Regions from separate parts of the Gilliamella sp. ESL0232 genome, predicted to be linked through region 2. Evidence: riboswitches for the same ligand, from Rfam matches in the RefSeq annotation. Region 2 holds a riboswitch; the other holds the start of a gene.
What was found. A riboswitch is a leader RNA that binds a small molecule or an ion and turns the genes downstream of it on or off. The one in region 2 is predicted to bind preQ1.
Positions count from the first base shown of each region.

Region 1: linked by a shared signal. The riboswitch ahead of queD (6-carboxytetrahydropterin synthase QueD) and the one ahead of queF (preQ(1) synthase) in region 2 are both predicted to bind preQ1.

Region 1 is NZ_JAAEDW010000002.1:139,265-154,813, reverse strand. Features, by position in the region: gene pgeF (peptidoglycan editing factor PgeF) at 1-690, shown strand, start outside; gene GYW75_RS03695 (DUF1176 domain-containing protein) at 834-1,901, opposite strand; gene GYW75_RS03690 (7-carboxy-7-deazaguanine synthase QueE) at 2,010-2,624, opposite strand; gene queD (6-carboxytetrahydropterin synthase QueD) at 2,621-3,049, opposite strand; PreQ1 riboswitch class I at 3,053-3,098, opposite strand; gene clpB (ATP-dependent chaperone ClpB) at 3,384-5,954, shown strand; gene GYW75_RS03675 (lysine/arginine/ornithine ABC transporter substrate-binding protein) at 6,396-7,184, shown strand; gene GYW75_RS03670 (ABC transporter permease) at 7,188-7,871, shown strand; gene hisM (histidine ABC transporter permease HisM) at 7,878-8,597, shown strand; gene GYW75_RS03660 (hypothetical protein) at 8,725-9,099, opposite strand; gene lexA (transcriptional repressor LexA) at 9,181-9,807, opposite strand; gene coaE (dephospho-CoA kinase) at 10,064-10,669, shown strand; gene zapD (cell division protein ZapD) at 10,675-11,412, shown strand; gene yacG (DNA gyrase inhibitor YacG) at 11,442-11,657, shown strand; gene tsaD (tRNA (adenosine(37)-N6)-threonylcarbamoyltransferase complex transferase subunit TsaD) at 11,657-12,682, shown strand; gene GYW75_RS03630 (DUF4282 domain-containing protein) at 12,786-13,142, opposite strand; gene ycaO (30S ribosomal protein S12 methylthiotransferase accessory factor YcaO) at 13,261-15,027, shown strand; gene GYW75_RS03620 (shikimate 5-dehydrogenase) at 15,096-15,549, opposite strand, start outside.
Region 2 is NZ_JAAEDW010000012.1:58,140-73,688, forward strand. Features, by position in the region: gene xerC (tyrosine recombinase XerC) at 1-713, shown strand, start outside; gene yigB (5-amino-6-(5-phospho-D-ribitylamino)uracil phosphatase YigB) at 716-1,429, shown strand; gene uvrD (DNA helicase II) at 1,645-3,825, shown strand; gene cyaY (iron donor protein CyaY) at 3,902-4,213, opposite strand; gene GYW75_RS11655 (surface-adhesin E family protein) at 4,313-4,825, opposite strand; gene GYW75_RS11660 (hypothetical protein) at 4,826-5,608, opposite strand; gene GYW75_RS11665 (thiamine diphosphokinase) at 5,698-6,318, opposite strand; gene rimI (ribosomal protein S18-alanine N-acetyltransferase) at 6,354-6,815, opposite strand; gene GYW75_RS11675 (DNA polymerase III subunit psi) at 6,784-7,191, opposite strand; gene rsmC (16S rRNA (guanine(1207)-N(2))-methyltransferase RsmC) at 7,280-8,320, shown strand; gene GYW75_RS11685 (hypothetical protein) at 8,431-9,240, opposite strand; gene hemN (oxygen-independent coproporphyrinogen III oxidase) at 9,439-10,809, opposite strand; gene yihI (Der GTPase-activating protein YihI) at 11,136-11,636, opposite strand; gene coaA (type I pantothenate kinase) at 11,807-12,742, shown strand; gene GYW75_RS11705 (DUF1090 domain-containing protein) at 12,761-13,222, shown strand; PreQ1 riboswitch class I at 13,388-13,432, shown strand; gene queF (preQ(1) synthase) at 13,436-13,909, shown strand; gene queC (7-cyano-7-deazaguanine synthase QueC) at 13,937-14,593, shown strand; gene GYW75_RS11720 (7-cyano-7-deazaguanine/7-aminomethyl-7-deazaguanine transporter) at 14,640-15,320, shown strand.

The DNA of each region.
Region 1 (15,549 bases), on a different contig from region 2:
TTAGCGCCATTTGCAAGTTTAAATATGGGAAATCGAACTGGTGATAATTCAGAACATATTGCTGAAAACCGCCGAAGAATTATTCAAGCCGAACAAATACCAAGCGAACCGTATTGGTTAACGCAAACTCACAGCACAACAGTGCTTGATATATCACAAATTGCTTTACAGCCTCCAACAGGTAACATCGATTCTTATCAAACTTTTGAAGCTGATGGATCATATACCAATCAACCTAAGCAAGTTAGTGTGGTGTTAACCGCAGATTGCATGCCTGTACTTTTTTGTACAACAAAAGGTGACGAAGTTGCAGCTGCCCATGCTGGTTGGCGAGGATTATGTAATGGTATATTAGAAGAAACAATTAAAAAATTTTCAAGCTCGCCATCAAACATCATTGCTTGGATGGGACCAGCCATTAGTGTCAAAAAATTTGAGGTAGGTATTGAAGTCAAACAACAATTTGAAAAAGTCGATCCAAAAGCACAAGAAGCGTTTAAATTGATCAACCCAACTGAACAAAAATACCTAGCAGACCTATATCTAATTGCCAAACAACGTTTACAAGCAGTAGGAGTAACGCAAATTTTTGGTGGTGATTATTGTACTTATACTGAACAAGATGAATTCTTCTCTTATCGACGTGAAAATAGAACTGGTAGAATGGCATCAATGATCTGGTTTGAATAAAAGAGTTTTTTTAAGCTAAAAACCTTCAATTTTTAGCTGCTTTGTAAAATATTTATAGTATAAAGATCTGCGGTAAATGTTAATATATAAAATTATAATATTTAAACCGCCATAAGATCTGAAGGCTTTCTATTGTTCAATTGTTATTTTATTTCGCTAACAAAAGAAGGTAATTCCCAAGCCCCACCGTCAAAACCTAAGCATTCACCTGTACTTATATTAGAGGAAAGCATAAATTTATGTCCATTCCAAGTCCAGCTAGATTTTTCTAAACAATCTCCCTCACCTCTTAGCTTAGCTATACTGGATATTGTTCCATTTTTGTATGCATTGCCCTCATTATTTATAAATTTTATATTTTTATTACTTAGTTTAGCTGTGTTAGAAATTATCCAATAGGCGTTACCTGAGTTATATGCGCTAAACCAACACCTAGTTTCAAGTAAATCGTGGTTATTATCTAATTTAATTAACCGAAATCTTTTATCATATCCTTGTGTTTCATCATAATAAGGATCTTCTAAATCATAAGCATCACATTTAGCTTCATGTATATAGCGTTTTTTGAATTGAGGGAATATTTTAATTACTTCATTGGTATTAAGTTCTTGACTTTGTTCTGGAGCAATTACTTTACCTTTTTTTATAGTTGGTACAGGTATTGGTGCATAAACGTTTGATTCATTTTTATTACCATGTGCTATAACTGCGCCAGTTGTACCAACCCGTCCTTGTTTTTTGTCCATTGTTAACATGACATCATAAAATCCGCCATTGGTATAAAATGATTGACTTCTACTGTTACGGAATATAACTTTCTCATTTTTTGTAAATGCTTGAATAATTTTTGTAGCTTGGAATTGTGACAACTGATAAATATTATTTTGTATTTCTTTTAATTCGCCTAAATACTCTTGATTAATGAATGCAGCCAATGAATTATCTAATTGTTGAATGTTTTTAATTTCAATATCTTCTTCATCTTCTTCTTTGTTATTTTTTGTTCTAACATAAATTTCAACTGGCTCATTGGCCCCCGCTTTTCGCTGGAATAAAATTGACGATTTTATCACTCCTGTATCAGATATATCACTATATTCTATAACACGACAAGTTAAAGTATTATCACAAACTATATCCCAAGCTATAACTGGAGTTGTAAACAAAGTTAGCAATAAACAATAGCAAAAACGCATGACAGTTAATTCCATATAAATAATTTATATGAGGTTATTATAGATTAAACAATTATTCAATTAAAATTAATAAAACTTCTTGATTTTATGAATATTTAATTAGTTCTCTTTAGTACTAATTTATCATTCTATATTGGCAAACTTGTGGCTTTGCACACTCAAAACCCATTTATTATTCAGTCGATTTTGGTTGATTTTTCCTAACAACTCTATCGTTTCAAACATATTAAATGCACCATCCTTTTCACAAGGAGATAGATAATAGCGTTTGGCTTGAATATGGGTTTCGATATATTGGCAAAAAGGAATAAAATCGCAGTGATTTTCTGCTACTATGCGTACTTCATTTGCTATTGGTTGTGCTATTTTTTGATAGCGTGACTGATAACAAAACTTAGGGCTAAGAGCTATATAATCTATAAGCGGATCAACTTTGCCAAGTCCATTACTTTCAATGGCAATAAAATAACCCGCATTTTTTAATGGTACAAGCAATTGAGGTAATGCTTTAACCATAGTGGGTTCGCCGCCAGTAATGATAATGTTTTTGCTGTTATATTCACTCACTTTAGCAAGCAGTGTATCTAACGTAAACCGGGTAAATTGGCGGAAATTAGTATCACACCAAGCACAATTTAAATTGCACCCAGCAAAACGGATAAAAACAGCAGGCATGCCTGTATTATAACCTTCGCCCTGTAAAGACTCGAAGATTTCAACGATGCGAAATTCGATCATATTGGGCTCCGATGATATTCACAATACGAAGTTGGCGTTTCCCATAGTTTGATCATCGAAACAGGCAAATATTGCGATAAGCAATCAAAAATAAATTTGCTCATTCCTTCTGCGGTGGTTCTACATGGAAAGGCAAAAATTTTACGATCCATTTCTTGTAGTAACGACGCGATACGGCACTCATTAGGGTTTTGTTGATTGTAAAGATAGGCGTGATCTAACGGATCGACAATATGTTGTTTAACTATTAGCTTTAAATCGGCATAATCCATGACCATATCTTGGCTTGAGCCGTTATCAATAAGCTCTCCGCTAATTTCAACTAATAGGCGATAAGTGTGGCCGTGCAGATTATGACACTTTTTATTGTGCCCATCTAACATGTGACAAGCATCAAATTGAAACTCTTTGGCTATTTTGAACATTTTATATTCCTAGTTTTTTTTCGTGGGATGGGTTACGAACCACGGTTAGCGAACCTAACAAAATAAAGGTAACAATATAAGGGATAAAAGTGAATTTGTCATCTTACCAGTATATCTTAAAACGAAATTTAGATGTAATTGCTTGAATTGCAAACAGCTTTATTTTTATGTCAATTAATTCTTACATACTTGATAATTTTGTTGTATAAATTTTGTAAAAAATATTTTAACTTTGCTCTTGAAATTTAGGTTGCAACACTCATTTAGATCACATGCAAATGGATTAAATGTGTTAAGCGTTTAATCCAAATTTATTGCTCAGGAGATAAACACTATGAGGTTAGATAAACTAACAAATAAGTTTCAACAAGCTTTAGCTGATGCGCAGTCAATGGCATTAGGTAAAGACAATCAATATATAGAGCCTGTGCATGTCCTATCAGCCATGCTTAATCAAGTAGGGAGTAGTGTAATGCCTTTATTGATTGCAGCAGGTGCAAATATTGTTAATTTACAACAAGAATTAGCTCAAGCTATTGACCGATTACCCCAAGTTCAAGGTGTGGGTGGAGATGTTATTCCATCGCAAGATTTTGTTCGAGTATTAAATCTTTGCGATAAATTATCCCAAAAGAACGGTGATAGCTATATCTCATCAGAACTCTTTATATTAGCCGCTTTAGAAGATAAGGGCAGTTTAGGCGATCTTCTTAAAAGATCAGGTGTTAATAAAGATAAATTTAGCCAAGCAGTTAATCAAGTAAGAGGTAGCGATAACGTGAACGATCCTAATGCAGAAGATCAACGCGGTGCACTTAAAAAATACACCATTGATTTAACTCAACGAGCAGAACAAGGTAAACTTGATCCTGTTATTGGTCGTGATGAAGAAATTCGTCGAACTATTCAGGTATTACAACGTCGTACTAAAAATAATCCAGTATTAATTGGGGAACCAGGTGTAGGAAAAACTGCTATTGTAGAAGGATTAGCACAACGCATTGTTAACCGTGAAGTCCCTGAAGGATTACGAAATAAACGCGTTTTATCATTAGACATGGGTGCATTAATTGCTGGTGCCAAATATCGAGGGGAATTTGAAGAACGCCTAAAAGCCGTGCTTAAAGACTTAGCAAAAGAAGAAGGTCGCATTATATTATTTATTGACGAAATCCATACCATGGTTGGCGCAGGAAAAAGCGATGGAGCAATGGATGCTGGTAATATGTTAAAACCCGCATTAGCTCGCGGTGAATTACACTGCGTGGGAGCAACAACGCTTGATGAATACCGTCAATATATTGAAAAAGATCCTGCGTTAGAGCGTCGTTTCCAAAAAGTCTATGTTGCCGAACCAACAGTTGAAGATACGATCGCTATTTTGCGTGGTTTAAAAGAACGTTATGAACTGCATCACCATGTGCAAATAACCGATCCTGCAATCGTAGCTGCGGCTACATTATCGCATCGTTATATTTCTGATCGCATGTTACCTGACAAAGCGATTGATTTAATTGACGAAGCCGCATCAAGTATTCGTATGCAAATGGATTCAAAACCAGAATCTTTAGATCGACTTGAAAGGCGCATAATTCAACTTAAACTTGAACAACAAGCGCTTAAAAAAGAATCTGATGATGCGAGTAAAAAGCGACTACAAATGTTAAATGATGAACTTTCTGAAAAAGAAAAGGAATATGCTTCACTTGAAGAAGAATGGAAGTCAGAAAAGGCAGCTGTTTCGGGGACTCAAAACATCAAAGCAGAACTAGAAAAGGCACGTACTGAAATAGAGCAAGCTCGTCGAGCTGGCGACTTGAACAAAATGTCAGAATTACAATATGGCAAAATTCCAGAGCTCGAAAAGAAACTTGCTTCAGCAACGCAGTTAGAAGGCAAAACCATGAAGTTATTGCGTAACAAAGTGACCGATAACGAAATTGCAGAAGTATTATCTAAAGCGACAGGTATTCCAGTCTCTAGAATGCTTGAGAGCGAAAAAGATAAACTATTGCACATGGAAGATGCCTTACATAAACGTGTAATTGGTCAAAATGAAGCGGTATTAGCGGTTGCAAATGCGATTCGACGTAGCCGAGCAGGGCTTTCAGATCCAAATAAACCGATTGGATCATTCCTATTCTTAGGACCAACGGGTGTCGGTAAAACCGAGCTTTGCAAATCATTGGCTAACTTTATGTTTGACAGCGAAGATGCTATGGTGCGTATAGATATGTCAGAGTTTATGGAAAAACACTCCGTTGCTCGCTTAATTGGTGCGCCTCCAGGTTATGTTGGGTATGAAGAAGGGGGGTATTTAACCGAAGCAGTTAGACGACGACCATACTCAGTAATTTTACTTGATGAAGTCGAAAAAGCACACCCAGATGTCTTTAATATCTTACTGCAAGTATTGGATGATGGGCGCTTAACAGATGGTCAAGGTCGCACAGTTGATTTTCGTAACACTGTCATAATTATGACATCAAACTTAGGTTCTGACCTAATTCAAGGTCAAGTTGAACTAAGTTATGACGAAATGAAATCTCTAGTGATGACGGTTGTAACCAAACACTTTAGACCAGAATTTATCAATCGTATTGACGAAACAGTGGTATTCCACCCATTAGGTCAAGAAAACATTAAAGCGATCGCAAAAATTCAGTTAGCACACGTTGAAAAACGTTTAGAAGAACGCGGTTACCAATTGGATATTTCGGATGCTGCACTTGAACAGTTAGCTAAGGTTGGCTTTGACCCAATTTATGGCGCAAGACCGTTAAAACGATCGATCCAACAAGAGATCGAAAACCCATTGGCACAACAAATACTGTCAGGTAAATTAGTCCCAGGTAAAACTATTCATCTAGATTTAGTTGGCGGCAACATTGAAGCCCAACAGTAATAAAACTTCAAAAGACAAACCGACCTCTATGGTCGGTTTTTTATACTTGATACAATTTAGTTTACCTATAGTACTTAGAATTTAATCAGACAAACATTATTTTCGCAAATTGGATGTCTGATGAATAAAATAACAACAACACAAACCTGAACCCAACAAAACTACTCATTTTATACTTTAACATTTTTATACTTTAACATATAGTTACCTGAAACTTTTTGACAAAATTTTTTTAAAACCGTTTTCAAGGTTTTGCAACCAAAGCTTAATCAAACTAGCTTTTTGTTAGTTGTTAAAAGTAACAACTTTAACTATTTTGTCTAGCGTTTTTGCCATTAAGTAATTCTAATTTTATACACCACAATAATAACTTTTTTTTATTATAAAATTACCTTAGAACACGTTATATTATTGCCTTAAATAAAAAAGGAAAGATTAAACATGAAGAATTTATTAAAAAAATTAGTTATTTTTGGTTGTTTAAGCTTGCCAATGGCAAGTTATGCTGCCTTACCTGAATCGATTAAAGTTGGTTCGGATACGTCCTATGCGCCTTTTGATTTTATTGATGCTAATGGTGAAGTTACTGGATTCAACATTGAACTCACGAAAGCATTGTGTGAAAAAATCAATATTAAATGTACTTTTCAATCGACCGACTTCGATGCTTTGATCCCGTCGTTATTATCAAGAAAGATTGATATTATCTCGTCTTCGCTAATGATGACCGAAAAACGTAAAAAACAGATTGCTTTTTCTGACGAAATCTTTATGACTTATTCACGTTTGATTGTTAAAGAGGGTACTAATTTAATGCCTAATGCTGAGTCCTTGAAAGGTAAGCGTGTTGGTGTTGAGCAAGGTACATCGCAAGAACATTTCGCCAACGAGATGTGGCGTCCGAACGGTGTAGTTATTGTGCCTTATCAAAATCAGTTACAAGTATTTTCTGATCTAGTGGCAGGTCGTTTAGATGCGGCATTGCAAGATGAAGTCACTGGCAGTTATGCCTTTTTAAAACAGCCACAAGGTAAAGGTTTTATTTTTGCTGGGGATGCTCTAACCGATGCGAACTACTTTGATGTTGGAGTAGGAATTGGTTTTCGTAAAAATGATAATGAGTTGCGCGAAGCCTTTAACCTAGCTTTAAAAGACCTCTTAGCTGATGGCACCTACCAAAAAATCAACAATAAGTATTTTGATTTTAATGTGTACGGTAATAAAAAATAAACCATGCAGGGGTATATTTCTTTAATTTGTCAAGGTGCATGGTTGACTATTATTTTAGCATTGACATCGCTACTACTGGCCATGATACTTGGTATTGTTTGTGCATTAGGTAAACTGAGTCATTCAAAAGTATGTAATGTGCTTTGTCAGGCTTATACATCGTTAATTCGAGGTGTACCCGATTTAGTGTTGATGATGCTAATCTTTTTTGGCTTGCAGTTTTTGGTTAATAATATAACTGATTATTTTAACGCTCCTTTTATTGAAGTTGATCCTTTAATCGCTGGTATTATTACGTTAGGCTTTATTTATGGGGCATATTTTACCGAAACTTTTAGAGGAGCTTATCTTGCGGTTTCTAGAAACACCTTAGCGGCAGCAACAGCGCTTGGTTTAAGTAAAGTGCAAGTATTTGGGTATGTAATGTTTCCTTTAATGATGCGCTTTGCCCTACCAGGTATTGCTAATAATTGGTTAGTGGTGTTAAAAGCGACAGCATTAGTGTCGTTATTGGGGTTATCGGATTTAGTCAAAGCTACTAAAAATGCAGGTGAAGCTGTGTACCAACCTTTGTTATTTGCTTTGATTGCTGGGGCTTTTTATCTGTTTTTTACATCAATATCTAATATCATTTTATGGTGGCTTGAACGGCATTATTCTATTGGCATTACTAAAACTAAATTATAAGAACTCATGTTAGAAATTATTCAACAATATTGGCAATCACTATTATGGACCGATGGTTATAATATCACTGGTCTTGCGATGACGCTGTGGATTTTTATTTTATCGGTTTTAATGGGGGGAATTTTGTCGCTAGCGTTAGCGGTAGGGCGAAATGCACAAAATAAACTGATTAAACTACCTATTTGGCTATTTACTTATATTTTTCGAGGTACGCCTTTATATGTGCAGTTATTGATTATTTACACTGGTATATATACCTTAAGTGTGGTTAAAAATAATGCTTGGTTAGGCGATTTTTTTCAAAGTGGTTTAAATTGTACGGTGTTAGCTTTTACCCTAAATACCTGCGCCTATACTACTGAAGTTTTTGCTGGAGCTATGCGGAATGTGCCAAATGGCGAAATTCAAGCTGCAACAGCACTTGGTTTTAATCGTTTTCAAATTTATCGTTATATCATTTTTCCAAGAGCATTTCGTATTGCATTGCCAGCTTATAGTAACGAGGTTATTTTTTTGTTGCATTCAACTGCACTGGCTTTTACTGTTACTGTGCCTGATGTGATGAAGATTGCGCGCGATATTTATGCCGAAACCTATCAACCTTTTCATGCTTTTGGTATTGCAGCAGTGATTTATCTTAGTGTGAGCTTTACATTGATTTTTAGTTTCAAAAAGTTAGAGCAACGTTATTTGGCTTTTCAGCAGGCTAATATGCAAATCAGTTAATAAATTGATTTAGACTATCGGATAATTTTCTCAATTCGTTTATAAGGTTATTGATCTATCAAAATAAAAATCCGACAATTGTAATGACATTTGCCGGATTTTGGTTGTTTGTCGATTTGACAACATGTTAATTTATAGGATAAAAATCGTTTGTAGAGTCGGCATCATCATCATGGTGACTTGAGCCAGGTAATGCTCTAGCTCGTTCAATAGGAACATAACTGCCGCTAGGAGTTTCTACTTGGCATTCGCCTAAAAAGATAGAATATTTTGTGTTAGCTCGCATACTTTCGCCTCTAAAATAACAGTGAGTTGCATTATATAAATCAACGCGACAAAGTAATGCAATACCTAACCAAGTAATTAATACAGCTAAAGCAACCCATTTTAGATGTTTCCAAATAAAAAGCCAAAAACCGATCCCTCTAAAACGGCAGTACCCAAAAACGAGTAATAAAACTGCAATAAACCCTAAAAATTCGTATAACCAAAATAGCCACATAGTAATCTCCCACACGTTAGTTAAGTGCTATTTTATACTAACTTTGGCTATACTTCTATATACTTGCGTCTATGAGTTTGCTTACATCCAAGATCCGTTACGAATAATACCAACCGCTAATCCTTCAATAGCAAAATTTTGCTGTTCTAAATCAACTTTGATTGGCGAAAACTCGGCATTTTCGGCAAGAAGATGTACATGCTTGCCTTTACGCGACAAGCGTTTAACTGTAACTTCATCATCAATACGAGCTACAACAACTTGTCCATTTTTAACGTCTTGGGTTTTATGTACAGCCAACAAGTCACCGTCAAATATACCAATATCTTTCATTGACATACCTTGCACTCTTAATAAAAAGTCTGCGCGAGGTTTAAATAGTGAAGGATCAACTTGGTAATGGCTTTCAATATGCTCTTGCGCTAATATTGGCGAACCAGCCGCGACTTGTCCAATAAGGGGTAAACCATCCTGTTCGTTTGGCTCAATAGGTGTTTCAAGTAAAAGGCGAATTCCGCGTGATGAGCCGGCGATCATTTCAATTGCGCCTTTTTTAGCTAAGGCTTTCAGATGTTCTTCGGCGGCGTTGGCAGATCGAAACCCCAATTTCTGGGCAATTTCAGCACGTGTAGGTGGCATACCAGTATTTTGAATGTTATCTTTTATTAAATCATAAATCTGTTGTTGGCGCTCAGTTAACGGTCTCATTACATATTCCTGTTTTTATATACAGATACATGTAATTATATACAGCTAATAATATAAAACAACTGTTTTATTTAATTTATTTTTCAATTGGTGGTAAATTTTGGGGGGATTGTTGTTATTATGCGCTAATTTTGTGAATTATTCTGGAAATGCAATAGTTAATTAACAACTGAATCTTTCTCCTTATTAGTATTATTTAATCAACTTATATATATGTTATAATAAAGCAATTTTTTGTTGGATTGGAATTTGCTTTATGCCTTATGTTGTTGCGCTCAGTGGTGGTATTGCCAGCGGTAAAAGCACTATTGCTGATTTGTTTGCCAAATTAGGCGTGCCTATTATTGATGCAGATATTATTGCGAGGCAAGTTGTGCAACCTGGTAGTTATGCGTTTAACCAAATTGTTAAGCATTTCAGCCAAGAAATTTTACTCGCTAATGGAGAACTTGATCGTAGTCAACTCCGCGAAATTATTTTTAATAATGAGCATGAACGGCTCTGGCTTAATGATTTGTTGCACCCCATCATTCAACAAGAAACTCAAACACAAATTGCTATGCAAAGTAAAATCTATCTAATTTGGGTTGTGCCGTTATTGATTGAAAACAATTTGCATACTTGGGCTGATCGTGTGCTGATAATTGATACCTCATTTTCACTACAATTGGAACGATTAGTAAAAAGGGATAATATTAGTGAATCATTAGCTAAAAAGATGATACAGTCACAAGTATCTTTAAAGAAACGTTTATCTTATGCTGATGATATTATAGTTAATGACGGTAATTTGTTGTCGCTAACAACACAAGTTAATTTACTGCATCAACAATATTTAAATAGCTTTAAAAGTAAGATTTAGAATAGATGAATAATATTATTTTTGAACATCCATTAAATGAAAAAATGCGTACTTGGCTTAGAGTTGAATTTTTATTAAATCAATTAAATGTACATTGTCATTTTAATGACAATAGTGCGTTGATTTTTTTTCATGCATTGTCTGAGTTGTTAGAGATTATTGAGCGTAATGATATTAAAAGTGATTTGGTTAAAGAGCTTGAATCGCAAAAACAAAAGTTAATTTTGTGGTTAAATGTCGAAGGCGTGGATCATGATTTACTCAATGACCTGATTCAGCAATTTGATGATTTTATCGTCCAATTTAATACAATTGGACGTTTAGGACAACCATTAAAAGATGATCGATTTATTACAGCCATTCGTCAACGTTTAATGATTCCGGGGGGATGTTGTAGTTTTGACTTGCCTTCGTTTCATTTATGGCTCAGAATTTCACAAGAAAGGCGTTATAATCAAATAAAAAATTGGTTACAACACTTATCAATACTTGATAAATCTCTAACATGTTATATGCAATTAATTCGACGGTTAGGGGAATTTAGACCGTTTGTTTATACCAATAATTTTTTTCAAGAGACAAATGGTGATGTTAATTTGATTCGTATTCGAATTTCTTTAGATAAAAATGTATATCCTCAAGTATCTGGTCATTTGTCGCGTTATAGTATTCGCTTTTTAGCACTTGAGAATTACGATAACGTCAATACTGATGAAATTGAATTTGAATTAGCCTGTTGTTGATTGAATACTGTTATTAAAAAAGAGTTGAAATGAATAAAAATACTACATTTGTTAAGTGCCCAACTTGTCAAAAAGAAGTTGAATGGAGTCAAACTAGTCTTTATCGTCCATTTTGCAGTAAGCGTTGCCAGCTTATCGATTTAGGTGATTGGGCAACTGAAGAACATCGCATTGCTGATAAAGATATGACAGAACAAGATATTTGGAGTGAACAAGACCTTGCTGATTTTATAGGTAGACATTAATGAAGATCCTTGGTATTGAAACTTCATGTGATGAAACTGGTATAGCCATTTATGATGATGTTAATGGTTTAATTGCAAATCAGCTTTATTCTCAAATTAAATTACATGCTGATTATGGTGGTGTGGTGCCAGAACTGGCATCGCGCGATCATATTCGTAAAACCGTGCCATTAATTCAAGCAGCTTTAAAACAAGCTAATTTAACCGCACACGATATTGATGGGGTTGCCTATACTGCTGGTCCGGGATTGATTGGAGCGTTGATGGTAGGCGCATCGATTGGACGATCGCTTGCTTATGCTTGGAACGTACCAGCTGTTGCAGTTCATCACATGGAAGGCCATTTACTTGCGCCGATGCTTGAAGATAATCCACCTGAATTTCCCTTTGTTGCATTATTAGTTTCGGGGGGACATACACAGCTTATTAGTGTGACTGGTATTGGTAAATATGAACTTATTGGAGAGTCAATTGATGATGCTGCAGGAGAAGCTTTTGATAAAACAGCCAAATTGCTTGGTTTAGATTATCCCGGTGGCGCAAAATTATCAAAATTGGCTGAACAGAGTAGTGGAGCGCGATTCCATTTTCCTAGGCCAATGACTGATCGTCCTGGGCTTGATTTTAGTTTTTCAGGCCTTAAAACAGCAGCAGCTAATATGATTCATCAGCATAGTGATAATAATATTATTGATCCACAAACTAAAGCAGATATTGCTAGAGCATTTGAGGATGCTTTGGTTGATACATTGGTGATTAAAGTAAGACGAGCACTTGAACAAACTAGATTTAAAAATTTAGTAGTTGCTGGTGGGGTAAGTGCTAACAAAACACTGCGTACTAAATTGACTGAGTTGATGCACCAACGAAAAGGAAAAGTTTTTTATCCAAGGCTCGAATTTTGTACCGATAATGGTGCCATGATTGCTTATGCTGGTATGATTCATTTAAAAGAGAGGCAGTATTCAGATTTAGTTATTAGTGTTAAACCAAGATGGCCTCTTAGCGATCTTAATGTTGGTTAACTGATTATTTTGATTTGACAACATGTAAATTAAAATTACATGAAAAATAAAAATGCGGGAATTTGTTCCCACATTTTTAAGCTATATAGTTAAATAAACAATATTAATTAATAGGATCTGTATCAGAACATTCTTCTTGTTTTTCTGAATTGGTCTTTTCATTAGCTAATTTTTGAATATTTTGATTAATATTAAATAGTACACAAATTAATTCAAAACCAATGCGAGTTGAAATAAAGCCCACAACTAAGGTAACAATGCCAGTGAAAAAAGCAACTAAACCCATAGTAAAGCTATAAGTAAATGCAGCAAAACTACCTAATATCATAGAGAACGCACTAATTCCAATAAGTAATAATGCGATCCAATACACGATTGTGATAAAAGAAGGTGTTAACATTTTATCAAAAAAGAATAAGTCTTTAATGGTAAAGCCTTTAAAGTCTATTTTTTTGTTCATTTTATTTCCTTTTTAGTTGGATTGATTTTATTACTTCTATTTTTTTATATTTGCGTATAAAGTGATAATTTTTGAAAAGCGCAACAATTATAACATAAAATTATTTTGAGATTAACTTATGAAAACTTATATCCCCGGTAAAGATGCTGCTCTTGAAGATTCGATCAACTATTTTCAGCAGCAATTAGCAAAATATGATTTAGAAGTAAAAGAAACTTCTTGGCTAAATCCGGTACCTAATGTGTGGTCAGTGCATATTCAAAATACTAAATGTCCATTGTGCTTTGCTAATGGTAAAGGCGCAAGCAAAAAGGCGGCATTAGCATCGGCTTTAGGAGAGTATTTTGAACGGTTATCAACCAATTACTTTTTTTCAGATTTTTACTTAGGAAAGCAAATAGCGAATGCCGATTTTGTGCATTATCCAAGTGAAAAATGGTTCACTATTCCTGAAGATAATTCACTACCTAAAGGACTATTATCCAAAGAACTACTTAAGTTTTATGATCCTGATCATGAATTGAGTGCAACAGATTTAATTGATTTACAATCAAGTAATGGTGATCGAGGTATCTGCGCTTTACCATTTGAACAGCAGTCTGACAAAAAAACTATTTATGTGCCAGTTAATTTAATTGCTAATTTATATGCCTCTAATGGAATGTCAGCCGGTAATACTCGTAATGAGGCTCGAGTACAAGGGTTATCTGAAATTTTTGAGCGTTATACTAAAAATAAGATTATAGCCGAAGGCATTAGCTTACCAATTATCCCAACTGAAGTGATTAACCGTTACCCCACCGTTTTAGCTGCAATTGATGCGCTTGAAAGCGAAGGCTTTCCGCTTTACTGTTTTGATGCCTCATTGGGTGGAGAGTTTCCGGTTATTTGTGTAGTGTTATTTAATCCACAAAATGGAACGTGTTACGCCTCATTTGGTGCGCATCCAAATTTTGGCGTTGCGCTTGAAAGAACAGTAACAGAATTACTACAAGGACGCAGTTTAAAAGATCTTGATGTGTTTTCACCTCCAAGTTTTGATAATGATGATATTGCCGACCTTAGCAATTTAGAAACGCATTTTATTGATTCAAGCGGTTTGATTTCATGGGATCTATTTAATGAGCAAGCAGATTACGAATTTGTCGATTGGGACTTTTCCGGTTCAACTGAGCAAGAATTTGCTAATTTGATGGATATTTTTACCCGCCATAATACTGAAGTGTTAATTATGGACTACGAACACCTTGGTGTATATGCTTGCCGAATTCTGGCCGTTGGTATGTCTGAAATTTATCCTCCTGAAGATCTTATAATTGCCAATAGCAATATGGCTATTGGATTACGAGAGCTTATTTTGTCATTACCTTACCAAAAACGTACAGCTAAACAGTACCTAGCAATTATTGAACAGCTTGATGATGAAGGGCTTGATGATTATGCTCGAATTCGCGAACTGCTAGGCATAGCAACAGGTAACGATAATGCTTGGTTAACTCTTCGCGTTGGCGAGTTAAAAGCAATGCTGGCATTGGCAGGCAAAGACTTAATACAAGCACAACAGTGGATTGATTGGACGATTGAAATGAACGAGTCTATATTCACGCCATCGCGCAATCATGCTTATCGTTGTTTACAGACATTAGTTAATTTTATTTTACAACGAGACAAAAAACAGTTTAATAACTATCAAGCCGCATTTAATAAAATGTATGGTAAAACCTGTGTTGATGATATGTGGCAATATGCTAGTGGCGAAAAAACATTTTTTGGCTTGTCAGATTTTGCCACAGACCAAAAAACCACCAATAATAATTTAGAACAATTTGCTATGCATCAAAAGTTATTAGCAGTGTATAACAAATTACATCAGGCGATGTTATAGCTTATATCATGTCATAAGTTATATATTCAACTTCCACCGTATAGCCGCGGTGGAAGTGATAATGTTATTTAACCTTGTCGTGCAAATTCACCTGCTTGTTTAACTAATTCTTCGCTAGGTGTAATACTTGTATATAATACAAATTGTTCAAGCGCTTGAAGTACTGCAACATCAGCACCTGAAATAATAGTTTTGTTTAACTGCTGGGCATATTTTATCATTGGTGTTTCAACGGGGAGAGCAACGACATCAAACACAATATCAGCGTTATTTATCATTTTTTTGGGAAAAGCTAATTCTTGCGCTTCAATACTGCCAAGCATGCCAATTGGCGTTACATTAATAATAAGCTTTGCTTGTTGTGGTGGGATATTTTGTTCATCTTTTATCCATTGATATCCATATCGTTTGGCTAATGCTTCGCCTTTTTGTTGGTTACGTGCGGCAATAATACCATTTTTAAATCCCGCGTCATAAAAAGCTCCGATCACCGCATTAGCCATGCCTCCGCTGCCTTTTAAT
Region 2 (15,549 bases):
GTAGCAAACAGACGGGCTTGCAAGCAAGAAGCTTATCATTAAGACTTTCTGCTTTGCGTAGTTTTTGTGATTGGATGGTAAAAAACGAGCTGCTTACCGCTAATCCAGCTCGAGGCGTGCTAAATCCAAAATTAGGTCAACACTTACCCAAAAATATTGATATTGACGAAATTAATCAACTGCTTGATATTGATCATAACGATCCTCTTTCTGTTCGTGACAGAACAATGCTTGAAGTTATGTATGGTTCTGGGTTACGCCTTTCTGAATTAGTCGGTCTTAACTGTCAAGAATTGAATCTTGTTGATGGTGAAATTCGCGTAATGGGTAAGGGGAATAAAGAGCGAAAATTGCCATTAGGTCGAGAATCTATCAAATGGATTAAACACTGGTTGTCAATGCGGAATTTTTTAACACCACAAGATGATGCTTTATTTATTTCCAAATTGGGTAAGCGTATTTCACCGCGAAATGTTGAAAAACGGTTTGCTCAGTGGGGAATCAAACAAGGGTTAAGCAGTCATGTTCACCCTCACAAATTACGTCATTCATTTGCAACTCATATGCTAGAATCAAGTGGTGATTTGCGTGCAGTACAAGAATTGTTAGGGCATGCTGATTTATCGACGACCCAAGTCTATACGCATTTAGATTTTTCGCATCTATCTGAAGTTTATGATTCAGCCCATCCACGCGCTAAAAGGGGAAAATAACGATGCACTTTTATCGATCTATTAATAAGATTAAAGCGTTTACTTTCGATCTAGATGATACGTTATACAATAACAGCATGATCGTTGAAAAAGCGGAAGACGAAATGATCAAAACTCTTCAAGGTTATGAACAATTGCGCACGCTTACTTTACCCGAATATTTTTCCGAAAAGCGTGCTGTACTTGCATCTGACCCTGAAATTTATCACGATGTTATTGTTTGGCGAATTCAAACCATTACATCGCTATTAAATAAAACTAATATACCAGCATCAAAATTTGCTGATGTCATCGATGAAGCAATGAGTTGTTTTAATGTTTGGCGGCACAAGATGAACGTTCCTGAATCAACGCATACACTATTAACTAAATTAGCCACTAAATATCCTTTGGCTGTTATTACTAATGGTAACGTTGATATTAACAAAATTGGCATAGGTGATTATTTTCAATTTTCACTACGTGGTGGTGAACATGGCCGTTCTAAACCTTTTCCTGAAATTTTTGATTTAGCATCTCACAAACTTAATATTCCATCACACTCTATTTTACATGTGGGTGACAATTTATTAACGGATGTTAATGGAGCTATTGATAACGGCTTTTTAGCTTGCTTTATTAATATTTATAATCAGGATATTTTTCAGCTTAATGATACTAGATGTTTACCTCACATCGAAATAACACAATTGCCAGAATTAGAGAATCTGCTATAATTAACCTCCTTATCTGTACAAATAAACAGTAAAATAAATGTAAAGATACGTTTCTTTAGTAGCAATGAAAATTTTTACCTAAGAAGCTTTGTCTTTATTTATGTTCTGTTAGATCACAGTGGACAAACGTATTCGGAATATGATGAAAATATTAATAACGCTTTCAACATTAATGCTACTTGGCGGTTTCTATTATCAAAATAGGTTTGCATGTAATGGAAATTAATAAATTATTATTAGATGGCCTAAACACAGAGCAACAAAAAGCAGTTACTACCGATAGTCAATATTCAATTGTTCTTGCAGGTGCAGGGAGTGGCAAAACGCGTGTTTTAGTTCATCGTATTGCTTGGCTTTGTATTGAAAAGAGTTATTCACCTGGCTCAATTTTTGCGGTTACTTTTACCAATAAAGCGGCTATTCAAATGCAAGAACGTATTCAAGCATTAGTAGGCGAGGGTTATTTTAATGGTATGTGGGTGGGTACATTTCATGGGCTTACTCATCGTTTGTTACGCATGTTTCCTGAGCAAGCTAAGTTACCTCCTAATTTTCAACTTATTGATACTGAAGATCAAATTCGGCTTATTAAGCGAATTTTTCACGAGCTAAAAATCGACGAAAAACAATGGTCGCCAAAACAGTGTGCTGCTTTTATTTCTACTCAAAAGGAAAAAGGTTTCAGAGCGGAAGATATTGTTCCTGAAGATCCTAAACAAGTGATGTGGCAGGCGATTTATCGAGACTACCAAACTATTTGTGATAGAGTTGGATACGTTGATTTTTCAGAATTAATTTTAAGAACGTATGAGCTGCTTTGCCATAATCAAGACGTTTTAAATTATTGTCATCATCGTTTTTGTAATATCTTAATTGATGAATTTCAAGACACTAATAAGATCCAATATCGTTTGGTACAAAAACTGGCAGGTAATACAGCTAATGTAATGATTGTAGGCGATGACGATCAATCTATTTACAGTTGGCGTGGTGCTAATGCGGATAATCTCCAATTATTTATAAACGATTACCCTGAAACTGAAATTATTAGGTTGGAACAAAATTATCGTTCAACTGGTAACATTTTAGATGTAGCTAATAATTTAATATCGAAAAATCAGAACCGGTTGGGTAAAACTTTATGGACAGATATAGGCGGCGGTGAACTGATTACGCTTTATATTGGTTTTAATGATATTGATGAGGCAAGATTTGTTGTTGGTCAAATAAAAAAATTCCATGACGAAGGTGGAAAGTACGCAGACTGTGCGATATTGTACCGTAATAATGCACAATCACGTATATTTGAAGATACATTGTTGCAAGCAGGTTTACCTTATCAAATTTATGGATCTATTCGTTTTTATGAACGACAAGAAGTTAAATTAGCGCTTGCTTATTTACGGCTATTACATGACCACAATAATGACATGGCGTTTGAAGCTACAATCAATACCCCAACTCGAGGTATTGGTAATGTCACGCTAGATAAAATTAGATTGACTGCAAAGCAGTATAATATTTCATTATGGGATGCATGTATAATGCTAATCCAAACCAATGCTTTTACTGAACGGCAAAGCTCTGGGATTGGTCGTTTTTTGGAATTAATAGAATCAATCTTCGATAAAGTAGAGCTTAAACCATTTTATAAACAACTTGATATTATTATCAAATTATCTGGCATATTGCAAATGTATGAGCAAGAGCCTGGTATTAAAGGGCAATCAAAGCTGGAAAATCTTGAAGAATTGGTATCGGCCGCTGAGCAGTTTTATCGCTTTAATGAAAATAACCTTATTCAAGATAAAGAAACGGGTAAGGCATTAACTGTTTTAGAATCATTTTTAGCATATACGTCATTAGAAAGCAGAGATGTAATTAGTGAACAAGATACCGTTCAACTAATGACTCTGCATTCTGCCAAAGGTCTTGAATTTGATAATGTTTTTATTGTAGGACTAGAAGAGGGCATATTCCCAGACTTAAGATCTTCTCAAGACTTCGATAAACTTGAAGAAGAGCGTCGTCTTGCCTATGTAGGTATTACTCGAGCACGTAAGTATCTAACATTATCATTAGCTCAGATAAGGCGTCTATATGGTCGTGAAGAGCGTAATTTACCTTCACGCTTTTTGTCTGAATTACCTATTGATAAGTTAAATGAAATTAGTTATCAAGGAACAATGTCGCCTGAAAAAATAAAGTCTTACCCTAAAAAGAAGCCTCAATGTGATGGTTACAAATTAGGTCGTAAAGTGTTACATAAACGTTTTGGTGAAGGAACTATTGTTAATCTTGATGGCGAAGGTGATCATAAGCGAGTACAAATAGCTTTTGTTAATGAAGGTATAAAATGGCTAGTAGTTAAATTAGCAAATCTTACTTTATTGTAGATTTCTTTTAAGTAAAATTTGTGACTACTTTCTTGAACGGGAATTAATTGTTAAACTAATTCCCATTTTTTATATATTATAGCTCAGCTTGTTCTTTTACAGATTCAGAAAAAATCTGATTAAACGACTTGTCGGTACGATTACAAATCCAATTATTATCGATGTAATCAAAATGATAACCTTGTTTTTGAGTGGCTAACCATACCTGAAAGAGTGGTTCTTGGGTATTAATGATGATTTTACTGCCATTGGGGAAACTAATGGTGATAACATTGCCGTTTGTTTCATAATCTAAATCGATGTCATGCTCATTTACATAATTATCCAAGAATAGTTCGATTTTGTTGAATAACTGTTCGGTAATGGTATGAAATTGTGTGATATTCATAAAGAGATATTCATTCAAATAAATAATAGAGCGATATTAACATAAATGAATATACTCCGCCACAGCAAGGTGGCAAGAGTAAAAGTAGGTACTGATTTACTAATTAGCGAGTGGTAAGGAACAGGCAATAGTAAGTAGCTTATATTGCTCGTTATCATGAGTGATAGCTATCCAACGGTTTGCTATCTCAATTGTGTTGACTAATTTTCCATCACCAAAATTATTTTCGATTGTTCTAAGCTTTCCTTTTGCTAACTCCATTTTGTCGCAATTGGCATAATATTCGATCCTTATGGAATGATAAGGTGTCTCTGTACCATCATCATTTTTTTGTATCAATGCTGGGCTGTAATTAGTCACTTCACTAAATACACGAATTTTGGAGTTGAAAGGGTGAAGGTTGATCGATTTTCTATCTAAAAATGAATAGCCAATAGTATTATTGTCGTTAGTTTTTGATGTTGGAATGAATTGTTCTCCTACTCTTGGATCTTTTAAACTTTCAACAGCAGTATTTTCATTTGCTTTCGTATCAATATTAGCTTTTTCCCCTGAGGCATGGCTGAATGCTGCAAAAGAAAAGAGAATTAAAAATAAATTGACCTTTTTCATTTAAATTTTTTCTCCATCTTTTGAGTTAGCTTCTGTAGGATTAGTTTGTGATTGATTTTGTTGTTTTTCTTTTTCTTTTTGCATTTTTTCTTGGTTTGCTTTAATTCGCTCTTGCAGTTCAGCTTCTTGTTTTTCGATGATTGGTTTTAGATCTGGGCGAGCCGTAAGAATTGTTTCTTTTTCTAAATCGCCTTGAATAGAACAAAAAATACTACTTTGATTATTAGCAGAAGATTCTAGATAAAGTGCTTTATTAATTGTACCAAACCTTGGAATAACACCATCGATGGCATAAATATCATCTTCCCATGTTTTAGATTTTGATTTTTTATCATAAATTTTAGCATTTGCTATGTAAGTGTTTTGGCTATAATGCAACCAATTAATATTGCTTAAAGCACTTTTAATTTCATCTTGCTTGTTATCAAAGATAAATCCCCAATAAAGAAACTGACCAGATAAAGTAGTTGAAATATAAATATTTTGATAGCCAACAATTTCTAAATCATGATACTTAAGTGGTTTTTTAAACATAACTTTATTTTTGTCGGTTTTTTGAATAGATTCAACAGGAATATAAGTTACATTATCGGGAGTGGTTGCTAAATCAACGTATTGATTTATTGACTCTTGGTGTTTAGATAATTGTTCAAAAAACTGATTATCACATTGCAAAAATGTATCAATTACCTTATCTGTTTCATCCTGTATATTATTTGTTTGGGCAAAAACACAAGAAACGAAAGATGCGCAAACTAGCACAGAAAGTTTTTTGAGAAGCATGGCGAATTTCCTTGAACCACAATTATATTTCTTCTTTTGTAAAGGAAGATTGTAAAGTAATGTAAATATAAATGTCAATTGACATTATTTCAATTCTCAACGAAGACCATTAAATCACCGTTTTTAAAGGATATTTTAATCAAATCACTAATCGCTTTGTTTCTTAAACTCACAACTCCTCCTAGCGATAATGTGGCATCAATTAAGGGGTATTGAAAGCCTGTAATGGTTACACCAGTTACTTTCGAAAATGGCATTAGTGAAATAATATGATCTTTTACATTGGTTATTTCTTGATGATGTTTTGCAAAAAAGAAATGACAATAATTATCATAAAAGGTAATTTGATACTGATGATAATATCTTATTGCAACAGAAATATTCCCCAAAAAGTGATCGCTAGCATGACCACTAGCACCATAAACATCAAATGTTTTCACCCCTTTACCTGCTAAAAACAAAATTGCTTTTTCAAAATCAGTTTTATTTTGGTCAGGTGTATGAATAATTTTAGTTTTAGGTGGAATTGCTTTGTTAGGATTATAGCTATCTAAATCGCCAATAATAAAGTTTGGTTCGATTGACAAAGTCGACAGATAATTATGATAAGCCCCATCTGTGCAAGCAATATAAGTATAATTATCCAAATGTTGAAAGTCATGTTGTGGTGGCTCGCCATTAATAAAAAGTAAAGCTCTATTTTGTGACATTACACTTTTTTCCTTTTGCTCATTTTATTGGTAAATCATAAAGCCAAAGTATATGCCATGATAATAGCGTCTTCTTGTTTACCATTAGTTGTTGGGTAATAATTTTTTCTAATCGTTATTTGGTTAAATCCCAGCGTGTGATAAAGCTTAAGTGCTGCCGTATTTGATTGTCTGACTTCAAGCCAAAGGGTTGAGATTGGATAGGGCGATTTTATCGTTATTAACGCATCTATTAAATGATTGAGCAGCTCTCTTGCTAGTCCTTGCTTTCTGAAATCGGGATGTATTGCAATGTTAAATAAATTTGCTTCATCTGCTACATGTTGGCAAATACAAAACCCAACTATTTGGTTATTAATCGTTATTTTAAAATTGAGATAACGTTCACCTTGGTTTGAAAAGAATGTTTGTTTTGACCAAGGAATTGCATGGCAAATCTTTTCTAATTCAAAAGCTTTTTTTAAATCATGTTCGGTGAGGATGGAAATAGTTTTCATATTGACATAATTGTTGCCATAGTAGGCGTTTTTGTTGTGGTGCTTTTGCAAGCTGATTTAAACTGGTTGTTTGAATAGTTAATGGGTTAATCCAAGACTCATCCAAGGTAATATCAATAAACCAAATTACTGTATTAATTTCATCAGCAGGAATAATTAATTGTTGTGGCGTTAAAAACAATACTTGTTTTTCAGTTAGATGGATAGCATTTAAAATATCATAATAGATTTTTTGTGTTGGTTTTTGTTCTGCAACTACAATCAATCTAATTTCTTCACTTATTTGTGTCGCTATTTCACCTTTGAAAACATTAGCATTCCTCAAAACGTATTGAGTTATGTTGCACTGTTTTAGATACCAATCTTGTAGTGTCATTATTGACTTACTGTTTTTTATTAGAGATTAAAGATAGTTAATTGTATAATCAATGCATCAATTTATAAAGGTTTTTCATTGAGGAAATATGGCAACATCTGCTTTTACCCCAGCAAGTCAAGTACTTGAGCGTCACCAAACATTTTTTAACGATAAAAATGTGCTGATAGCTGGTGATATTCAGGATAGTTATCCATCTATTATGTCGGCAAATCAAGTTAAGATTCATTGCACACAATTTCATACTTATTTACGTCTAAAAGCTAGTGCACGAGGCAATCACACCTATTTTTCATTATTGCCAGAAGCGGATTTTTACGTAGGAATGAATACACTGATTTACTATTGGCCAAAAACTAAAAGCGAAGCACAATTTCAGCTTTCTTATTTATTGCATAATATGCCAAAAGGTAGTGATATTTTTATCATAGGTGAAAATAAAACAGGTGTAAAAAGCGTGGAAGCTTTATTGAATGATTTTGGTACAATTCAAAAAATCGATAGCGCAAGACGTTGTGGTTTATATCATTTTCAGGCAGATAGCCGTTTAGTATTTAATCTTGATGAATGGTGGTTAAGTTATCATTTAACTATTGAAAATCAGAATATTGAAATAAAAAGCTTACCTGGTGTTTTTAGCCAAAAAGGCTTAGATGCTGGTAGTGAATTATTGTTAAATGCATTGATGGATCGTACTGATATTATTAAAGGTAATGTATTAGATGTGGGATGTGGTTCGGGCATTTTGTCCACGGTGCTAGGTAAATTAAATCCTGATATAGCACTAACGTTATCTGATGTAAGCTGTGCAGCAATTGAATCAAGTAAAGCCACGTTAAACCGTAATCATGTTAATGCCACAGTTGTAGCGAGTGACGTTTTTTCAAATCTAAATGATAAATATCATCTTATTGTTTCGAATCCACCTTTTCATGATGGTAAACAGACTAATTACACGGCCGTTAATACGTTAATCAAAGAAGCAAAAAAACACCTAAAATTAAATGGTTATTTGTGCATTGTGGCAAATTCATTTTTACCGTATCAAACCATTTTAGATGAAACATTCAAAAGCGTTGAAGTGATTGCCCAAACGACGAAATTTAAGGTTTATCTAGCAAGCCATTAATAAGTGCTGTTTATTTTGTTTAAAAAAATAGGGCGATGTTATCGCCCTAGGTATAAAATTTAAATATTTAATAACAAACTGATTTCACTATTCTTGATATCATATCTGGATTAAGAGAGAGCTTCTTTTAATGCCTGCATTTCATTATAGGTAAAATCACAGCGCATAAATTCTTGGTCAAGAAGAATAGGAACAGAGTTGCTTTCTCCAACTACGGCCAACACATTACATTTATTTCTAATCTTATCACCTATAATGATTGGTCCACCGTTTGAGTCTTTATTAAAATTGGCTGCATATTTAGCATTTATTCCTTGTGCATTGCTTGCACGATATAAGGCAGTTATTATTTTACCATAAGAGACTAGTTTAACTGGTACAATAACAGGTGTTAATTTTTGCCCGTTAATTTCCTTGATAACTTTTATCATTTTATGTGTTCTTAAGAAACATCCTAAACTCATCCATGTAACCAACAACAACAAAAGAATAAGACCAGTAGTAGCCACAAATACAGTCCGCATATTATCAATAGCTAAATTGATTGTTACTAGTGATGGATCATCGGCCGAAGCGACAGTTACAACTTGATAATTTCCTTTTTTCCCCCCAATGAAAGTATAATCACGCTTAATAACTTGTCCTGTATCAGTAGTAATTTTCACTGAACAGTTATCAACCATACGTCTTGCACGACATGTTCCTTCTACATCATAGTCAACCACAACAGGATTCTGTGATATTTTATAATCATCAATTAATCCAGGATAATTTCTTATGGCCATAAATAAAGCTAACGCAAAGAGAATTATTGCTGCAAGTAATCTTCTTATTTGATGCATTGAGCCTTCTTGCTTTAAATTCATGACTTTTAAAGGGCGAGTTGGAAATACTTCTACTAATTTATTCATCAATGCCATTTTATCAATATACTCCTTATTAAAAATAAAAATTTCATGTCTAAGGCTAAAATTGTGAATTTAAAAGCTAACCTTTAATCACAATAAAATAAATAATTTATTTATTATTTTTTATTAAATTAGAATAAATATTATCATAATATTTACTTTGTAGGAATTACTCATATTGTTTACGGCAATTTGACAAACGACTTCAAATTAAATAACCCTAGAAAACTGCTGCTGCCTTGCCATTTTTCGCATATAAATATCAAAGCACATACAAATATTGCGTATCAATAAATGTCCTTTAGGTTGGACTTCGATTATATTGTTATTGATTGTCACTAATCCATCTTTTTGCAATGGAGCTAGTAATTTTAAATCTTCGGAAAAATAATCATCAAATTGAATTTGGTATTGCTGTTCAATGACATTTTTATCTAAATGAAAATGGCAGATAAGCTGTTTTATCACATCACGACGAATCTTATCGTCACGATTTAAGGTGAATCCTTTCCATAATCCATGTCCTTTTTGCTCAACCTGAGTTTGATAGATTTTTATATCTTTCTGATTTTGCGCATAACTATCACCTAACATACTAATGGCCGACACACCAAGTCCAAGTAAATCAGCATCGCCTTGAGTTGTATACCCCTGAAAATTACGATGCAATTTATTTTCTTGTTGAGCAATAGCTAATTCATCAGAGGGCTTAGCAAAATGATCCATACCGATAAAGTGATAACCAGCTTCGGTTAACTTTTTAATGCTAGTTTGTAGGATCTGCAATTTTTGATTGGCATTAGGCAAATCATCATCTTTAATTTTTCGTTGGGCAGCAAAACGGCTTGGTAAGTGGGCATAATTAAATACACTTAAACGATCGGGAGAAATCTCAATCACTTTATTAAGCGTTTCGGCAAAACTTTCAATGGTTTGTTTTGGTAGGCCATAAATTAAATCTAAACTAATTGAGTGAAAATTATTTTTACGTGCTTGATTAATAAGAGACCGTATTAATGTTTCATCTTGTTCACGATTAATTAGGCTTTGGATTTCGTGATTAAAATCTTGAATTCCCATACTTAGCCTATTAAAACCAACACTTGCTAAATGGTCAATTGTTTGTGGTGTAATTTCACGCGGATCAATTTCGATGGATAGTTCGGCATTAGCAACAAAATTAAAATGCTTTTTTAACGAGGTAATCAATCGAGTAATTTCAGCATCGTTTAAAAAAGTTGGTGTACCACCACCCCAGTGCATTTGTGTTACCGTGCGATGTTTAAATAATTTTGCACGTTCGGCAATTTCAATATCTAAAATATCAAGGTATTTGGTAACTTTTTGTGTTTGGCGAGTAATAAGTTTATTACAACCACAAAAATAACAAAGCTTATGACAAAACGGAATATGTACATAAAGCGACAACGGCTTTGTAGGATAACGAGTTGCTGCCGATAAAAATTCCTGCTCATTAAATTTTTCGTTAAATTCAAGTGCAGTAGGGTAAGAGGTATATCTTGGGCCAGAATAATTATATTTTTCAATTATCGCTTGATCCCATAATTGCGTATCAGTCATGCTTTTTACTTCCACTTATGTCTATCTTTAGTGTTGTTATTTTTATGAATTTTTACTATTGCTTTTTGTTGGTTCTTGATTTTGGTTTTAATTTTGATTCGATTAGTTTTATTTAAATATAACAATGTGCAAATCAACAACCCAAAATATAAACTTAACATAATTAATATTGGCACTATGATTTGCTCACTGTTAATTATTAATTGACTGAATAAAAATAATGGATTCTAAGCTTAAATTATCAGTAGGAATATAATCCAATAGATTATATTCCTACTGATATCAAGACACACACTATCACGATTGCCGATTATATTTTACTATCATTAGTTTCGTTTTAATAAACTAACAATATCTTCTTTCTTTTCGTCTAATTCTTCAAAATCATCAAAGTCTTCATCAGTATAACCAAGCTTTTGCATCAGTTCATCGATACGATTCAATTTTCTATCAAGATAAATTTGTTGATCTTTAGTGAGTTTGACATTTTGCTCGACTAGATCAAGTAACATATCTAATTTTGGATCGTTCTCTAACTGTTCTAATTCTTGTTGTGGCGATAAAATCGTTTTAATTGGTTTAGATTGTTTAACAGGTTTTTCTATATTGTTAGAATCTTCAACAATTAAAGAAATAGGTTTTTTGCTACCCACTCTTGGATCTTTGGTTGTTTTTGTCGAATTTTTATTTTTATTATTATCTAGCTTATTAAAGCGAGAGCCACTTGGTAAACCTTTGTGTTTGCGTTTACGCTTCAGTTCCCGAGATTCTTCATTAATCTCTTGACGGCTTTTTTTAGCTTTCTGTTTTGATTTATTTTTTAACATAAAATCTCTGTCTAATATTAGGGTTAATCATTTTACAAACGTATTTTATCAGTAAGTCCAGAATATAGCTATGATGATGACGTCATGCTAATTTAAGATTGTAAAAAAAGAAATTTATGTATAATCTGAGTCAAATAAATTTGTTAGATCGAATTAGAGAACAATATAAAATGAAAAATCACTTAAGCCCTTATCTGAAATTTAATCGTCAAGAATGGGCTAGCTTACGTAATACTGTACCAATGACTTTAACTGCAGATGAATTAGTTTCGTTACAAGGTATTAATGAAGATTTATCCATGGATGAAGTGAGTGAAATTTATTTACCTTTATCTAGATTACTTAATTATTACATCAGCAATAATTTTAATCGGCAAGCTGTTTTATCTAAATTCTTAGGTAAAAGTCAAAAAACACCTTACATTATTGGCATTGCAGGCAGTGTTGCTGTAGGTAAAAGTACTACCGCTAGAGTACTACAAGCATTATTAACCCGTTGGCCTGAACATCGCAAAGTATCTTTGGTAACAACTGATGGTTTTTTATATCCAAATAGATATCTTGAAGAACATGGAATAATGAATAAAAAAGGGTTTCCTCAGTCTTACGATATAAAAAAATTGCTTAATTTTGTTGCTGATATAAAATCAGGACAGGCACAAGTTAAAGCACCCGTTTATTCTCATTTAGTTTATGATATTGTCGAAGATGAAGAAATCGTTATTGATAGTCCTGACATTTTGATTCTTGAAGGTTTGAATGTACTGCAAAGTACACTGAATTATCCACAAGCGAATAACCGAGTTTTTGTTTCGGATTATGTCGATTTTTCAATTTATGTTGATGCTGATATGTCATTATTACATGATTGGTATGTAAATCGGTTTTTAAAATTTAGGGAGGGTGCATTTAGCGATCCTAACTCTTATTTTAATCACTACTCAAAACTTCCAGAACATGAAGCTACAAATATTGCCAATCGTATTTGGCGAGAAATTAATGAATTAAATTTAGTTGAAAATATTTTACCTACAAAAGAACGAGCGAACCTTATTCTAACTAAAGGTAAAGATCATAAAGTCAATTGTGTTCAATTAAGAAAATAAAATTAAGGAAAAATTCGTATGAAATCAGTAATTCGGTTAATAAGTAAATTGAGTGTCATTACATTAGCTATCTCATTATCATTTGGTGCTTATGCTTCAAATGAACAACTAAAGGGACTTACGTGTGAAAGCAAAAAACAGGCTATTGAAAAACAGATTGATTATGCTAAAAAAAATAATAATTCTCATCAAATCCAAGGGCTTGAAAAATCATTACGTAACTTAAATAAGCATTGTTCAAATGATGATTTAGAAGCCAAATATAAAAAAGAGATTAACGAAAAATCAAATAAAGTGGCTGAAAGAACTAAAGAATTAGAACAAGCAAAATCAAAATCAAAATCAAAAGCGAAAGCGAAAGATAAAGATAATGAACAGAAAATTGTCAAACAACAAACAAAATTAGCTGATGCTGAAAAAGAACTTAATGAAGCTAAAACTAAATTATCTGATTTTTATAAAGAATTGGGAGCGAAATAAACGATATCAGGCAGAGTATTTCCCGATTCTTGATTTATTTGCTCTTCAACGATATTTTATTATTAACACCATCAATAGTTATTGTTGACGGTGTTAGTTTTACATTTTTTATAAATCTATTGTCATACTAGACTTTTTAAAGCAAAAAGAGTATGGTGTGCGCCTTGTTACGTGGTTCGTGAACCTCCCACGCTAAAAAACTAAGGAAAAATAATGAGTAAAATTACACTACTAGGCGATCAGTCTGTTCGCTATCCAACAACCTATTGTCCTGAAATACTCGAAACGTTCGCTAATAAACATCCGAATAACGATTATTTTGTTAAATTTAATTGCCCAGAATTTACTAGTCTTTGTCCTATCACAGGGCAACCTGATTTTGCGACAATTTATATTTCATACGTGCCCAATATTAAAATGGTCGAAAGTAAATCGTTAAAACTTTATCTGTTCAGCTTTCGTAATCATGGCGATTACCATGAAGATTGCATTAATATCATTATGAAAGATCTGATTAAATTAATGGATCCTAAATATATCGAAGTCTGGGGAAAATTCACTCCGCGAGGTGGCATTTCGATTGATCCTTATGCCAATTATGGCAAATCGGATACTCATTGGGAACAAGTTGCGGCTAATCGATTAGCCAATCACGACATGTATCCAGAAAAAGTGGATAATCGCTAATCTAATCTATCCAAACAGGAACAGTTAATGCAAACTCGTAAAGCACTAGTTATATTTTCTGGTGGGCAAGACTCAACCACTTGCTTACTGCAAGCCATTGCTGATTATGGACGTGAAAACGTTCAGGCAATCAGTTTTCACTATGGTCAACGTCACGCAATAGAGCTTGAAAAAGCTAAAAGGATTGCTGATGATCTTGGTATTAAACAAACCGTCATTGATACTTCAGTTATCAAACAAACTACAAATAATGCGTTGATTGATGACGCTCAAGAAATTAAAGCCGCTCAAGATGGCGATTACCCCAATACCTTCGTTGATGGGCGTAATATGCTTTTTTTACTTTTGGCTGGCTGTCATGCTAAGCAACAAGGAATTTCTGACATTATTATTGGAGTTTGTGAAACCGATTTTAGTGGTTATCCAGATTGCCGTGATGTCTTTATTAAATCAATGAATGTATCAATGAATTTAGCCATGGACTATGCGTTTAATCTCATCACGCCACTGATGTATTTGACTAAAGCGCAAACGTGGGAAATGGCTGATAAACTAGGTTATCTTGATTATGTTCAAAAACATACCCACACCTGTTATTACGGTGTTGAAGGGGGATGTGGTAAGTGTCCAAGTTGTTTATTGCGCAATAAGGGCCTACAAGAATATATGGCTCAAGCTAAATAAATTCATTCATCATTGGGTTCTCTCACCCCATTAAAAAGGAAAAAAGATGTACTTAAATGTTCATTCAGAATCGATAGAAAAAAGTTTTACCAGTAAACAAAAGCAAAAAGCGCTTTACTGGTTGGCTTTTTTTCACATATTGGTTATTGCTTCAAGCAATTATTTAGTCCAAATCCCATTCGAAATTTTTGGTTTTCAAACAACTTGGGGGGCATTCACTTTTCCGTTTATCTTTTTAACTACCGATCTGACTATTCGAATTTATGGTGCTAGTTTAGCGAGAAAAATCATTTTTGTTGTAATGATTCCTGCATTGTTATTTTCATACCTGATTTCGGTACTATTTTTTGAAACCCATTGGGTTGGATTATCAGCATTGACGGAATTTAATAGCTTCGTATTTCGAATTGCATTGGCTAGTTTTGCCGCTTATTTAGTTGGACAACTAATGGATATTACTGTTTTTAACTATTTAAGAAAAAACAGATCATGGTGGGTTGCCCCAACAGCATCGGCAATATTTGGTAATGGTATTGATACTATTGTCTTTTTTGCTATCGCATTTTATCAAAGTAGCGATGAATTTATGGCAAATCATTGGATCGAAATTTCGTTAATGGACTATAGTTTTAAAATTCTAATTTGCGGATTATTCTTTTTGCCACTTTATGGCGTCATTCTGAATTTTATCCTAAAAAAGTTAGTTGCAATGCCTAAAAACAATTAATCATTAAAATCTAAATTTTAGTTACTCACCTAAATAAACATAAACTCATTTATTTTTTTGATGAGTTTTATGTTTAATATTGAAAAACCCACCAATATTTCACAACACCTAAAGGTCAATATAGCTTTTTATCCTGCGTCGGGCAGCCGAAGGCTTCATTCTGCATCCTGTGCTAGGTTTTTAGAAAATTTTGCCAAAAACTAGCGCTTTAGTATTTAGTTAGCTATAA